One region of the Bradyrhizobium sp. CCGE-LA001 genome, then DNA from elsewhere that is predicted to be linked to it. Evidence: predicted binding sites of a transcription regulator. Region 1 holds the regulator's gene; each other region holds the start of a gene.
The links. Region 1 encodes LexA, which represses DNA repair genes until DNA is damaged. Its sites were predicted from a motif close to TGTTCNNNNTGTGTTCNG; they were not measured.
Positions count from the first base shown of each region.

Region 2: a site for LexA is predicted at 2,067-2,084, ahead of uvrA (excinuclease ABC subunit UvrA). Genes of this name have one in related genera too.
Region 3: a site for LexA is predicted at 1,392-1,409, ahead of recA (recombinase RecA). Genes of this name have one in related genera too.

Region 1 is NZ_CP013949.1:4,430,589-4,435,416, reverse strand. It holds gene BCCGELA001_RS20535 (ComEC/Rec2 family competence protein) at 1-521, shown strand, start outside; gene BCCGELA001_RS20530 (GAF domain-containing protein) at 531-1,472, opposite strand; gene BCCGELA001_RS20525 (hypothetical protein) at 1,695-2,132, opposite strand; gene lexA (transcriptional repressor LexA) at 2,525-3,226, opposite strand; gene BCCGELA001_RS20515 (molybdopterin molybdotransferase MoeA) at 3,404-4,615, opposite strand.
Region 2 is NZ_CP013949.1:4,327,544-4,332,371, reverse strand. It holds gene uvrA (excinuclease ABC subunit UvrA) at 1-1,970, opposite strand, end outside; gene BCCGELA001_RS20010 (outer membrane protein) at 2,236-2,991, opposite strand; gene BCCGELA001_RS20005 (outer membrane protein) at 3,251-3,946, opposite strand; gene BCCGELA001_RS20000 (outer membrane protein) at 4,181-4,828, opposite strand, start outside.
Region 3 is NZ_CP013949.1:5,253,019-5,257,846, reverse strand. It holds gene BCCGELA001_RS38480 (hypothetical protein) at 346-513, opposite strand; gene BCCGELA001_RS24605 (hypothetical protein) at 662-862, opposite strand; gene BCCGELA001_RS37325 (hypothetical protein) at 1,093-1,281, opposite strand; gene recA (recombinase RecA) at 1,502-2,590, shown strand; gene BCCGELA001_RS24595 (hypothetical protein) at 2,699-3,697, shown strand; gene BCCGELA001_RS24590 (hypothetical protein) at 3,754-4,728, shown strand.

The DNA.
Region 1 (4,828 bases):
TTGCCGGGGACGGCACGAGCGTCGCGGTGCGGGGCAAGGACGGGCAGCTGCACGTGATCCGAGCGAGCAAGGACAGCTTTCTGCTGAAGGAGTGGCTGGCGGCCGACGCCGATCCGCGCGACGCCGCAACCAATTCGCTGGCCGATGGTGTGTCATGCGACGAAACCGGCTGCGTGACGCCGCTCGCCGACGGGCGGCTGGTCGCGCTGTCCCTGCGCGTCGACGGTCTTGCCGATGATTGCAGCCGCGCCGCGCTGGTGGTGACGGCGCGGCCAGCACCCTCCGGCTGCGCGGCCATGGTGGTCGACCGTCCGCGCCTTGCAAGCCAGGGCGCGCTGGCGCTGACGCAGCGTGGCGACGGGTTTTCGGTTCAGACCGTGAGGGCCAGAGGCACAAGCCGGCCCTGGTTGCCGGCCGGCGCCGGCGAGGGCGATTTCGACGGCAGCCTTGTTCCGAAGACGGCAGCGCCCCGGAGCCGGGACGCAACGCCGGCAGAGACCGACCTGCAGGCTGACGATTGAGCAGATGCGCTACAGATACCAAGCCAGCACGGCGTCTAGACCGGCGCTGCCGATGACCGGCAGGGCCACCATCTGGCTTAGCCCGGCTGCGCGGGCCTCTGCAGCCGCGATCGAGCCGTCATGTGCGAGATCATCGCTAATCGCGGGCATGCCCGTGGCCCAGGCGCCCCCGATGCTCCCGTCGCTCCTGGCGATTGATGTCGTCGCATAGAGTTCGGCAAGGTCGGTTTGCGCGCTGCAATCGCCGGCGCGGAAGACCAGCGCAGAGCGAGCCTCGTTCGGGACCCAGATCTCGAAGCGCCGTGCGATCGGGGTGGCCTGTGCGGAGAGGAAGGTCAGCACCCAGCTCTGGTCGGCGCCGGTGCGGTAGGGCACGCCGACGCCGAGATTGATCCCGATTTCGGCGGCTTCTTCCCAGCGCAGAAAACTCTTGGCGTTGTGCAGGTCCTTGATGATCAGCGGCAGGCCGGCCTTCCAGGTGCGTCCCGGCAGGCCGAAGCCGCGCGGGAATCTGGTGTGGCGGGAGTTGAATTCGAACATGTCGGCGGTGCCATAGTAACCGTCGACAAGCCGCATCTCGTGGGAGACATCGGGGTCGTTGTGCCAGAGCTCGAGCGCCCCGACATGCGCTTCGTCATCGCCGCAGAACAGCACCATCACGGCCTGCAGGAATTCGCCGGCGAAGACCGGCACCGCGACGCCGCATGTGAGGCCCGCTGCGAGCGCCTGATCGGTCCGCTTGAAGTAGGAGTTGGCGAATTTGGTGAGGATCACCGGATGGCCGCTGGCCCACGCTTTGCCGGGCAACCCCTCGTCATAACCGAAGCGCAGATCCTCACTCACGGCTTTGAATGCGGACAGCCCTTCACCGTAGAGGCCGCCGCCGAATTCCAGCCGCATGCGCGTGCGATCGGGCACCCAGAGTTCGACGACGCGAATGAAGGCTTTCATCGACCATGTCCGCTGTGTCAGGTCCCGACAGCATCGGTCATTTGACGGTCGAGCGGACGTTCAAAATTCAGGCAGGGCGGCCCAAACTTCGTGCGCAGAGGCGAAGGGCACTCGGTCGGCTGGTTGGATGTCGCGAGCGCCAAACCGCTCCATGTCGCCGGCCGCGGCCGGCGAATGGCAATTTCAATTCTGGTCTCCGACCTGGACGGCCGGGACGGCGCATCAGCCGATCGGCAGGCGGGGCGTTGGGCTCGGGCGGCTGTCTGCGATGATCTGCGGCTTGTGCTCGCGCTCGCTGACCGGCTGCGTCACGGGCAGTTGCAGCACCGTTGCGCGCTGGCCTTCGACGAGCTGCGTCACCAGCACGTATTTGCCATCAGGAAATTCGATCGCGTCGTGATGGCGATCGGGAATGTGCGGATCGATCTTGCCGAACTTGCCGACGCGGGAGTTGATGGTGCGCGTCCAGATCCAGCGATTGTCGTAACGGACGTTGTCGGCGAAGGCGAGCTCCGTTCCCGGCAGCAGGCAGACGGCCACGGTCGGATCTGCCGCGGAAGCAAAGCCGCGCGTCGAGGTGCCGCGGAACGTCGTGGAGACGATCGTCTCGCCAACTTCGGCGGGACGCGATGCAACGGCATGCAGGCTGTAGTCACACATCGGGTGCTCCTCATGCGAAGATAGCAACCCGCGCCTCTTTCGGAGGCGCAAGCCTCTATCAGAGTGGAAGCATGTAACGCTCTGCTCGGTTGTAGGCGAATCTGCGGCTGGCGTTCGCGAGACGCGATCACATTATCTTTTTCAGATTCACTAGGAACAAAGCTCATTTCAGCGCATTCGGGGACCACGAACGCCTGTGGCCGCGAGCGGTGAGGCATCCTTGTCTGCTCGATCTTTCGAGCTCAGACGCGATGAGCGCTTGGCCGCGACACGCAGAGTGTGTCGTGCTGAATGAGGGCCGGACAATCTGCGCAAGACCGGAAAGACTGCCCAGCCGGAGCGGACGCATCCGCTCCAATCGGGATCATCGGTATCGAATGACCGCCGGGCGGTCAGTACTTGCGGTACAGCCCGATCAGCTTGCCCTGAATCTTCACCCGGTTGGGCGGCAGGATGCGCACCTCATAGGCGGCGTTGGCGGGCTCGAGCGCGATCGAGGCACCGCGGCGGCGGAAGCGCTTGAGCGTCGCTTCCTCGTCGTCGATCAGCGCCACGACGATGTCGCCGGTATCGGCGCTCTCGTTGCGCTGGATCAGCGCCATGTCGCCGTCGAGGATGCCGGCCTCGACCATCGAATCGCCGCGCACTTCGAGCGCATAATGTTCGCCGGAGCCGAGCATGTCCGGCGGGACGCTGATGGTGTGACTGCGGGTCTGCAGCGCCTCGATCGGCGTGCCGGCTGCGATGCGGCCCATCACGGGCACGGCAACCGGACGCTCACCCTCGTCCGCGGGCGGGCTGGAGCTCGCACGGATCTTGCCGAGATTGCCCTCGATCACGCTCGGCGTGAAGCCGCGGCGGTTGCCGGCAGCGGCCTGGAGCTCGGGCAGCTTGATCACCTCGATGGCGCGGGCGCGGTTGGGCAGGCGGCGGATGAAGCCGCGCTCCTCGAGCGCGGTGATCAGGCGATGGATGCCTGACTTCGAGCGCAGGTCGAGCGCATCCTTCATCTCGTCGAAGGAGGGCGGCACGCCGCTTTCCTTCAGACGTTCGCTGATGAACCGCAGAAGCTCGTATTGTTTGCGCGTTAACATCTCGACCAAAGTCCCCCGGTTGATGTCGTTCGATTCCGAGACGCTGTATTGGAGCGGCGAACCGCTACATCCTCGAAACAAATCATGAACGGACACTATATGTTCGATACATGTTCCGCAACTGCTTAATTTACCGTGAACGCCGCAAAGTTCGCGGAACGCGTGTGGGGGATGCGTTCAGGCGGGCAGGCGCAGCACCTCGCAAGGCGTGCCGGCTTCGGCCCTGGGGGCGAACGGCGCGCGCACGAGAAGTGCCTGTGCCGCAGCAAGATTTGCAAGCAGCGAGGAATCCTGGTGGTTGACGGGAATAGCGACGAGCGCGCCGTCATCGCGCTCCTCCAGCCTCGCGCGAAGATAATCCGCGCGCATGTCGTTTGCGCCGACGTCCTTGCCGAGCACGGCGCGCTCGTGGCGATGATGAATCTCGGATCGGCCCGACAGGGCGCGAATCAACGGCACCATGAACAGGAAGGCGCAGACATAGGACGAAACCGGATTGCCAGGCAGGCCGATCACGCGCATCGCCCCCAGGCGTCCGTGCATCATCGGCTTGCCCGGGCGCATTGCGATCTTCCAGAACGCCATCGCGATGCCTTCGTCGCGAAGGGCTTGCTGCACCAGATCGTGGTCGCCGACAGAGGCTCCGCCTGTCGTGACCAGGATGTCGGCGCCGCTCTCGCGCGCGCGGCGGATGCCGGCGGCGGTGGACCCGAGCGTGTCGGCGGCAATGCCGAGGTCGATGGTCTCGGCGCCCTCGCTGCGGGCGAGCGCGTGCAGGGCATAGCCGTTGGAATAGACGATCTGGCCGTGGCCGGGCGTGGAGCCCGGAAACACAAGCTCGTCGCCGGTGGCGAGGATCGCGACCTTCGGACGACGGCAAACGGGAAGCTGTGGGTAATTCATGGCGGCGGCGAGCGCGAGATCGCGCTCGGTGAGGCGGGCCCCCTTGCGCAGCAGCACGTCGCCCTCGGAGAAGTCGACGCCTGCGGGGCGAATGTGCCGCCCTGTAATGGCGGCTTCCTTGACCGTCACGTGCTTGCCGTCGACGACGGTGTCCTCCTGAATCACGACCGCGTCGGCACCGGCGGGAATGACGCCGCCGGTGAAGATCCGCACCGCTTCACCGGTACCAACGGATGCGGCAAATGGCCGGCCTGCTGCAACCTCGCCGATGACCGTGAGCTTGGAATTGATCTCTGCCGCATCGGCCGCGCGCACGGCATAGCCATCCATCGCCGACATGGCTTCCGGCGGCTGCGTGCGCCGCGCTGCGACGTCGCGGGCGAGCACGCGGTGGAAGGCCGCATCGAGTGCGGCCATCTCGTCAGGCAGCGGCTCGGCACCCGCCAGCACCGCGGCAAGCGCGTCGGAAACCGGCATCAGGGCCACGGGTGAACTCCGCAACAAATCAAAGGACACGATCGGTAAGGTTCTAGCCCAGTGAGAGGATCGACGCAAAAGAGGTCTCAATGGAGTGAGAAAGACGCGCTTCCTTTCGGCGCAACTTGGGCTTATCTTTTGTCGATGACAAAATTGCTCGAAAAGGCTCTTCACGCCGTGCGGCAGCTTCCTGCCGATGATCAGGACGAGATCGCGCGCGCA
Region 2 (4,828 bases), 100 kb from region 1:
TTGCCACGCGCGTTGACCACCTTGATGGTGCGGCGATGGTTCGGCGGACGCCGCTCGGGCACCTCGACCTCGAGCTCGCCGGTCAGGTACTTGCCCGTCAGCGATTTCGGGTTGCGCATGATCTCGGCGGGCGTGCCTTCGGCGACGATGTTGCCGCCATGCATGCCGGCGCCGGGGCCGATGTCGAGCACGTAGTCCGCGAGGCGGATCGCGTCCTCGTCATGCTCGACCACGACCACGGTGTTGCCGAGGTCGCGAAGCCGCTTCAGCGTATCGAGCAGGCGGGCGTTGTCGCGCTGGTGCAGGCCGATCGAGGGCTCGTCGAGCACGTAGAGCACGCCCGTCAGGCCCGAGCCGATCTGCGAGGCCAGACGAATGCGCTGGCTCTCGCCGCCGGACAGCGTGCCGGAGGAGCGGGACAGGGTGAGATAATTGAGACCGACGTCGAGCAGGAAGGTGAGGCGCTCGCGGATCTCCTTCAGGATGCGGCCGGCGATCTCGTTCTGCTGTGTGTTGAGCGCATCGGGCACGGTCTCGAACCATTCGCCGGCCTTCTTGACCGACAGCTCCGAGATTTCGCCGATATGCTTGCCGCCGATCTTGACGCAGAGCGCCTCGGGCTTGAGACGGAAGCCCTTGCAGCCCTCGCAGGGCACGTCGTGGAAATACTTCGCCAGCTCCTCGCGCGCCCATTCGCTCTCGGTCTCGCGATAGCGGCGGTTGATGTTGGTGATGACGCCCTCGAACGGCTTCTTGGTGTCGTAGGAGCGCACGCCGTCCTGGTAGGAGAATTTGATCTCGTCCTCGCCGGAGCCGTAGAGGAGCGCATCCTTGGTCTTCTTGGCGAGATCCTTCCACTTGGTGTCGAGCGTGAACTTGTAGTGCTTGCCGAGCGCCGTCAGCGTCTGCTCGTAATAAGGCGAGGAGGATTTGGCCCAGGGCGCGATCGCGCCCTTGCGCAGCGACAACTCCTTGTCGGGGATGACGAGGTCCTCGTCGACATGCTGCTCGACGCCGAGACCGCCGCAGGCGGGGCACGCGCCGTAGGGATTGTTGAACGAGAACAGGCGCGGCTCGATCTCGGGGATGGTGAAGCCGGAGACCGGGCAGGCGAACTTTTCCGAGAACAGGATGCGCTCGGGGCCGCTCTTGTCGTGGATCTTCGCGGTCTTCTTTTTCTCTTCCGCGGGCGCGGCCGCCGGCGCATCGGCGAACTCGACGACAGCGAGGCCCTCGGCGAGCTTCAGCGCGGTCTCGAAGCTCTCGGCGAGGCGCTGGCCGATGTCGGCCCGCACCACGATGCGGTCGACCACGACGTCGATGTCGTGCGGGAATTTCTTGTCGAGCGTCGGTGCTTCCGCGAGCTCATGGAAGGTGCCGTCGATCTTGACGCGCTGAAAGCCCTTCTTGAGCCATTCGGCGAGCTCCTTACGGTACTCGCCCTTGCGGCCGCGCACGACCGGGGCGAGCAGATAGAGGCGGGTGCCCTCGGGCAGCGCCAGCACGCGGTCGACCATCTGCGAGACGGTCTGGCTCTCGATCGGCAGGCCCGTGGCCGGCGAATAGGGCACGCCGACGCGCGCCCAGAGCAGGCGCATGTAGTCGTAGATCTCGGTGACGGTGCCGACGGTGGAGCGCGGATTCTTCGACGTCGTCTTCTGCTCGATCGAGATCGCTGGCGACAGGCCGTCGATCTGGTCGACGTCGGGCTTCTGCATCATCTCCAGGAACTGGCGGGCATAGGCCGACAGCGATTCGACGTAGCGGCGCTGGCCTTCGGCGTAGATGGTGTCGAAGGCGAGCGAGGATTTGCCGGAGCCGGAGAGGCCGGTGAACACCACCAGCTTGTCGCGGGGAATCTCGACGTCGATGTTCTTGAGGTTGTGCTCGCGCGCACCGCGGATCGTAATTGCGCGCAGGCTCGAGCCCGCGTTCTGTTGTTGGCGCTTCGCCTTGATCACTTCGTCCATCCCGGTGGTCCCTTGGGAATCCCAAAGACGCGCGATCGCGCCAATGGTGAAGGCGCGCTTCGCCCGGAACCGGGATCGGCGCCGATGGGTATGTCAGCGAACGTAGGAAGAACGGGAGCAGATTTCCAGTGGCGTTTGCGAATCGTCAACGGAATGTTGGCGCGCTGGCGGCATCTGGCAGCAGGAGCTGCGGAACTGGGCTGCGAAAACAAAAAGGCCGGCGCAAGGCCGGCCTTTCGTGACGATGTGACGTCGGCGGCGAGGATCAGTACCTCGCAACCACCGGACCGCCGAAGGTGTAGTTGAGGCGAACCGTGGCCATGTCCACGTCCTGCTTGATGCTGTCGGTGCGGGTGGTCACGCCGAGGAAGGTAAAGGTCTCGTTGTGCCTGCCCATGAACAGGTGGTTGTATTCGACGCCGACCGACCAGTTCGGGGCGAAGCCGAATTCGATGCCGGTTCCGACGGAGCCGCCCCAACGCGTTTCGTTCGCGTTGTCGAGGGTGACGCCTGCAAAAGTGCCGCTGTACTTGCTGTGAGTGACGGCAGCGCCGCCCTTCACGTACCAGAGCACGTTGTTCCAGGCATAGCCGACCTGGCCGGTAAAGAGGCCAATGGCATCGATCTTGGTGTTGTTCACCAACGGGGAGAGCGCGGCCGGGGAGCTCGTGTTCGAACCCTTCAGGTCAGCCCAGTCGCCCTGAGCTTCGAGGCCGAACACCCAGTTGGCGGACTGCCAGCGATAACCGATCTGACCACCGACGATTGCGCCGGTCGCATTGTGACAACCTTCGGCCACGGCCGGGACGACGGCGATGAGGCCGACACCGGTAAGATCCCAGCAATTGCGGCTCGAGGCACCGCCGGCATTGGCGCCAATGTAAAAACCGCTCCAGTTGTAAATGGCCACCGGAGCAACCGGAGCCTTGGTGTAGGGGCGCGCCGCGAGATCGGCGGCCATGGCCGGAGCGAATGAGCTCAGTACAAGTAGGCTGGTCGAAGCGAAAAGAAGCTGTCTCATATCAACTCAATCCCCATTTTCTGCGTTGCCTTCCGTGCGGAGGGAAGGATTCGGACGCTAAGATCCGACAGATCGTACCTCAATTAAGCCGGAGGTTGTGTGCCCGAGAAGTCACAACATAAAGGGAAAGCGCGTCCTGATTTGGCAGTCTTGTGCGTTAGGCCGGCACGCCAACAAACAAAAAGGCCGGCGCGAGGCCGGCCTTTCGTGACGATGTGAAGTCAATCGTCTGATCAGTACTTCAGCTCAGTACTTCAGCTCAGTACTTGGCGACGACCGGGCCGCCGAAGTGATAGTTCACGCCGACCTGGACGGTGTGGAGGTTGAGGGTGCCGGTGTTCACCGGAGCGCCCAGACCCGAGAAGTAGGTCTCGCCGCCGAGGCTGCGATAGAGATACTCGCCCTTGATCGACCACTGCGGAGCGAAGAAGGCCTCGACGCCGGCGCCAACGGTCCAGCCCGAATGCCACTTGCTGTCCGAGACGGTCACGCCAAGTGTGCTGACGCTGATCTTGTTGTCGATCCAGGCGTAACCGCCGGTGCCGTAGAACAGCACGTTGTTGACGGCCCAGCCGAGACGGCCGCGCACGGTGCCGAGCGCATCGATGCGAGAGCTCGTGGTCACGGGAACGAGCGCGCCGCCGATGAGGAAGGGAGTGGTGACCGAGGCACTGACGTCAGCCCAGGAACCGTCAGCCTCGACGCCGAACACGACGTTGCCGGTCTGCCAATTGTAGCCGGCGGTGCCGCCGACGAAGCCACCCTTCATGCGCGGGTCGCCAGAGCCGCTTTCCCAAGCGCCGCCACCGACGATACCGAGGTAGAAGCCGGTCCAGTTGTAGACAGCGGCCGGAGCGATCGGAGCCTTGGTGTAGGGGCGGGCTGCCAGGTCAGCGGCTGACGCGGGAGCGGCGAGAGCGAACAAACAGGCCGAAGCCAACAAAACCTTTTTCATTTTCAACTTAATCCCAGTCCCAGTTTCTGTTGTTGCCTTCCGCGGTCGGAAGGGCAGCGGACTCGATGGCCCAACTAACGCCGTGCTTACACCATTGAAGCCGCAAGTTGTGTCACTCAAAAGCCACAAGAGTCACAAAACGTCACAATGCTGGCTCATTGTGCCCGGACGGGCCGGCCCAGCAAAAAGGCCGGCGCGAGGCCGGCCTTTGATTTCCGAATAGTATCAAGGGTACTAGTACCTCGCGACGAGCGGGCCTCCCCAGCGATAGTTCACGCGGATGAGGGCGATGTCGACGTCCTGGCTGATGCGCTCGGAGCGAGTGACGACACCAAGCGGAGCGATCAGGAAATTGCCGGACCCAGTGAAGTTGAGGGTGCGGTCGCCGAGGAAGATGTGATTGTACTCAACGCCGAGCGACCAGTTCGGCGCAAATCCGAACTCGACGCCTGCGCCCACGGTGGCGCCCCAACGAGTCTCGCTGGCCCGGTCGAATTCGAGGCCGGTGACGACATCGTAGCTCCGGTAGCGATCACCGACGACGGCGCCGCCGCCCTTCACATACAGCAGGACGTTGTTCCAGGCGTAGCCGACCTGGCCGGTGATCAGTCCGAAGGCGTTGATCTTGGAGCGATCACGCAGGCCCGTTAGCCCGCTGATATTGTCGCCGGAGAAGTCGGCCCAGTTGCCCTGGCCTTCGAGGCCGAACACCCAGTTCGTCGATTGCCAGCGATAGCCGACCTGGCCACCGACCGTGCCACCGACAGCGTTATGGCAGCCTTCGCCAACCAGAACGCCCGTCACCGGTGTCACGAAGTCCCAGCACTTGTGGCTGGTGCCGCCGCCGCCGTTGATGCCGATGTAGAAACCGCTCCAATCGTA
Region 3 (4,828 bases), 820 kb from region 1:
GGGGGAAACGTGGCGCGGCGGCGATGGGGTGCATCATGGATAACGTAGAGCGGTCATTCGCCGCCGCCACGGCGGCTGGCTTCGTCGTGCTGGTCATCGGCCTCGTGCTATTGGCGCTGCTGTAGGGCGGGCCCGGTGGGCGCGCCGCGCCGCCATCGCCAAAAAAGGCGAAAACAACCCCATGCACAGTAGGCCGGTGGGGAATTCTGTCGTGTAATCAATAACTTAATTATGGTATTTAGATACCTTAATCGGGCATGAGTTATACCCGGACCATGCCGGTTCCCGAGAGGTCGGCCTTGGGTTGGCCGCAGCCCAGACGGGTCCGACGACCACCCTTCCGGCTTAATGGACCTTGATGTCGTCCAGGGGCAGACGGAGCTCGGCGGCACGCTCGTCGCGGTCCTTCCTGCGGAATTCGTTTTCTGTGCGCTCGAACTTGAGCATTTCCTCCTGCGCGGCCTCGAGCAGGGGGTTGCGCCTGATGGCGCCGGGCTGCGTGCTTTCAGTCATGACAGAGATCCCCAGAGTTGCGGTCCCATCCCGACAGAAGGCCGCAGGCCGCGAAAAGGTTCAGTGCCGTAGGATTGCGGAATTATGACAGCGCGCAGGCCGCGCGTCTTTGATGCGCATCAGCTTCACGGCGAATGAGAACGCACCGCTATTTCGGCGGCTGCAGCCCGGGAGACTTGACCCAATCATGCAGATGATTGGCGATGTCGGCTCGTCGTGCCTTCTTGAGCAGGGCGTCTCGCTCGGGGCCAGGCGGCAGCCTGGAGGCCTGCTCCTCGACCTGCTTCGCCCATGCGGCCAGCCGATCCTGGAGGGTCAGCTGCTGCTTGAATCGCCGTCGCCTGAACATGACGCGCTCATTTCCATCGGAGGAAGGCGGGAGCGCGATTGGCGTTCTCGTCACCGGTCGTCGCCAGGATTCGTGCGGTGATGGTGCATTAGGGTTCAGAAACGAATTCGGGTCTGTTCAGTTGTACACGCACGGAGATCGACGATTGTTGGCCATTTGAGGGCACGCACCGAAGGTCCTCAACTCGAGGCCGCCAACCGCGGCGGCCTCTGGAGATTGAGCCAGCAATGTCAGTGACAGGGCTTGCCCAGCATCTGGGCGTACCGGCTGTGGCAGCCATCGTGCAGCTGAGACTTCTTGGTGATTTTGGCACCGGCTTTCGGCGCCGCGGATGTCGGCGTGTTCGCCGACTGCGCCTGCACCGATGGCGAGCCGGCGAGCACGGACAGCGCGAGAACGATCGTGGCGATTGACCTCATCTATTCCTCCCGGGACAAGTGAGACGATATGTAGCGTTACATTCTGTAGCACATAAGTCCGGGCTTTTCAAAGTGCTGTGTGGCGAGGGCTGACAGTCCCCAATCTGCAAAAGAACATATTGCGAACAGAGAACAGATAGGGTACATTGATTTTATCGACGACCCGCTGCCCCAATCGTTTGTCCCGCACCCGAATCCTCGCCATAAGGAGCACGACCCAATGTCCGCCACTGCCCTGCGTATCGTCGAAGGATCTTCCATGGACAAGAGTAAAGCCCTGGCCGCCGCGCTCTCTCAGATCGAGCGCCAGTTCGGCAAGGGCTCGGTGATGAAGCTCGGCAAGAACGATCGCTCCATGGACATCGAGGCGGTGTCCTCGGGCTCGCTCGGTCTCGATATCGCGCTCGGCATCGGCGGCCTGCCCAAGGGGCGCATCGTCGAGATCTACGGGCCGGAATCATCGGGCAAGACGACGCTGGCGCTGCATACGGTGGCGGAAGCGCAGAAGAAGGGCGGCATCTGCGCCTTCATCGACGCCGAGCACGCGCTCGACCCGGTCTATGCCCGCAAGCTGGGCGTCAACATCGACGAGCTGTTGATCTCGCAGCCCGACACCGGCGAGCAGGCGCTGGAAATCTGCGACACCCTGGTGCGCTCGGGTGCGGTGGACGTGCTGGTGGTCGATTCGGTCGCAGCGCTGGTGCCGAAGGCCGAGCTAGAAGGCGAGATGGGCGATGCGCTGCCGGGTCTGCAGGCGCGATTGATGAGCCAGGCGTTGCGCAAGCTGACGGCGTCCATCAACAAGTCCAACACCATGGTGATCTTCATCAACCAGATCCGCATGAAGATCGGCGTGATGTACGGCTCGCCCGAGACCACCACCGGCGGCAACGCGTTGAAGTTCTACGCCTCCGTCCGCCTCGACATCCGCCGCATCGGCGCGATCAAGGAGCGCGACGAAGTCGTCGGCAACACCACGCGCGTCAAGGTGGTGAAGAACAAGCTGGCACCGCCCTTCAAGCAGGTCGAGTTCGACATCATGTACGGCGAGGGCGTCTCCAAGATGGGCGAGATCCTCGATCTCGGCGTCAAGGCCGGCATCGTCGAGAAGTCCGGCGCCTGGTTCTCCTATGACAGCCAGCGCCTGGGCCAGGGTCGCGAGAATTCGAAAGCGTTCTTGAAGGCCAACCCGGACATTACCGCCAAGATCGAGACCTCGATCCGCCAGAACTCCGGCCTGATCTCCGAGCAGATCCTGGCCGGCACGCCCGAGAGCGACGCCGACGGCGAGGAGCCTGCGGACGAGTAAGACTTAGCGCGAAAGTTTTTCGCGAGGAGCGGGCGCTGAGGACGTTGAGTTGCCGACGTCGTCAGTGCCCGTTTCGTTTTGGCGGCTTAGCGAACGCAGGTGATTGCGGTGAAGCGCCTGATTCTGACAACAGATTCGTCCGCTGCCGGCGCCTTGCAACGCGCTGGGCTCGCCGATCTCGTCATCGCCATCGAGCACCGGCTTGTCTGGGGGCCGTTGCCGTCCGAGGAGGAGCTGGAGGCATTCTTTACCCCGCGTAGGATGCAGCCTCGAGGCCTTCATTGGCTGGACGACACGCCGTCGTGGCGTCTCGAAGAGTCGAGATTGAAAGACCGTGGACTGATCGAGCTGCTGTCGGAATGTGATCTAGCCGAACTGTGGGTCGGGCCAGAGCCAAACGCACAATTGGTTTTGCTTTGGCTGCTCGACCATTGCGGCAGCAAGGGAGCGGCAGTCTCCAAACTCGCGATATGTTACCTGGACTTGGCCGTTGGTGGCGCCGAGCCGGAGCGGCTTACCGAGCTGAACCCGCCGATCGTTAAGGTCACGCAAGAACACGTCGAACTGGCGGCGCGTGCGTGGCGGGCCTATCGCGCGTCGACGCCGCAGGCTTGGTTCGACCTTCTCAAATCGGATTTGAGTTTGCTTCCGCAGCTTGAACGGTGTGCCCTCGACCTGCTCGATGAGCTTCCGAGCAGGACTACCGGTCTTGCAGCGACTGAGACGCGAATGCTCGAGTTGATCTCACCAGGGAATGTGCAGCCCTTTGACGTCTTCCCCGGTCAAGAGAAGCGCAACGAGCGGCGCGTGTACGCTTATTGGGAAGTCGGAACCCTGCTCGATGGGCTCGCGCGATGTCCAGTACCGGCCGTAGCCGGGTTGGAGGAGGGGCCATTCACGCTCGACATGCATGACGATGCTCGCCGTTTCGCGCAATACAAGCGGTCCCGCTTGTCGCTCACCGATTTCGGGACGGCGGCGCTGGCGGGAGAAGAGGACTTCCGGCGCCATAATACGATTCGCCGCTGTTGGGGTGGCACGCTTCTCACCAGCGAACGGCTTTGGCGATGGGACGCCGAGAGCCGCGCGTTGATCGCGCCTGAGTGAGGCGTACGCATGCTCTCAGCGTTCCTGTATTGCGTATCAATTTTTGAGAGGCGACCGTGTCCCATTTGATCTTAGCCACGAACCATCTTGACGAAGACCTTCTTCGCCAGTCGCGCCAAGCGAATGTCGTGCTTGGGTTCTATCCACGCTTCGTGTGGAGGAAATTGCCTTCCGACGAACAGCTTCTGATGGGGCTGGAGCGCCGATCGACAAAGCATGGCAATTCCGGCGATCATTGGCTCGATGACGCTTGTCGTGGCTCGCTGGAGGGGTTCGGAACGCGTGATATCGGTTTCTTCGAGCTATGTTCGAAGTTCGACTCAATTGAAATATGGGTCGATCCTCGACCAAACGATCAGCTTGTGCTGGTCTGGCTGCTGGACTTGCTTCGCCCCTACAAGGAGATTACGACGAAGCTCAGTCTGGTGCACACGGATGACCATGTTGCGCACTACCCTCCCGAATCTGTCGCAAAATGGAAGCTGCCGGCCTTCAAGGTGACCGAAAATCATTTGGTCTTGGCACGCCGCGCCTGGCAAGCCTATCGGGCTGAAACGCCAAAGCCATGTTTCGATCTTCTGATGACGGATCTGACGATCCTGCCGAGACTTCGGCCGGCGCTCATCGCGTTGCTTGAAGAGCTTCCGGACAACGTGACGGGCCTAGGTGCCAGCGAAATGGATATTCTGGACTTTGTGAACGATGGGCACACCGACCCAAGGCGCGTCACCGAGGCGTGTTGGCTCCGCGACGTGTTCGACGAAGACGACGCGCGCGAAGCCTTGCTCGAACTGGGGGCATATTCGGCGCCGCCGATCTTGTTGGGCGATCCGGCGTTCAACAATGAGGATCGCTACTTCGGCAGGAGCGAGTGGAAGGTCACGCTGACCGAACTCGGTCGTTCCATTTTTGCGCGTGAGGACGATATGTGGCGCCACAACCGGATCTATCGCTGGTGGGGCGGCACTGAACTGACCAACGAGAAGCTCTGGCGATGGGATCGCGAAAGCCGTTCGCTGGTTGCGCCATAGATTTACGCTCAGTGCCGTAGGATGGGTAGAGCGCAGCGAAACCCATAGCTTTTCTTGCGCACAAGCGAGCGCAGTGATGGGTTTCGCTGCGCTCTACCCA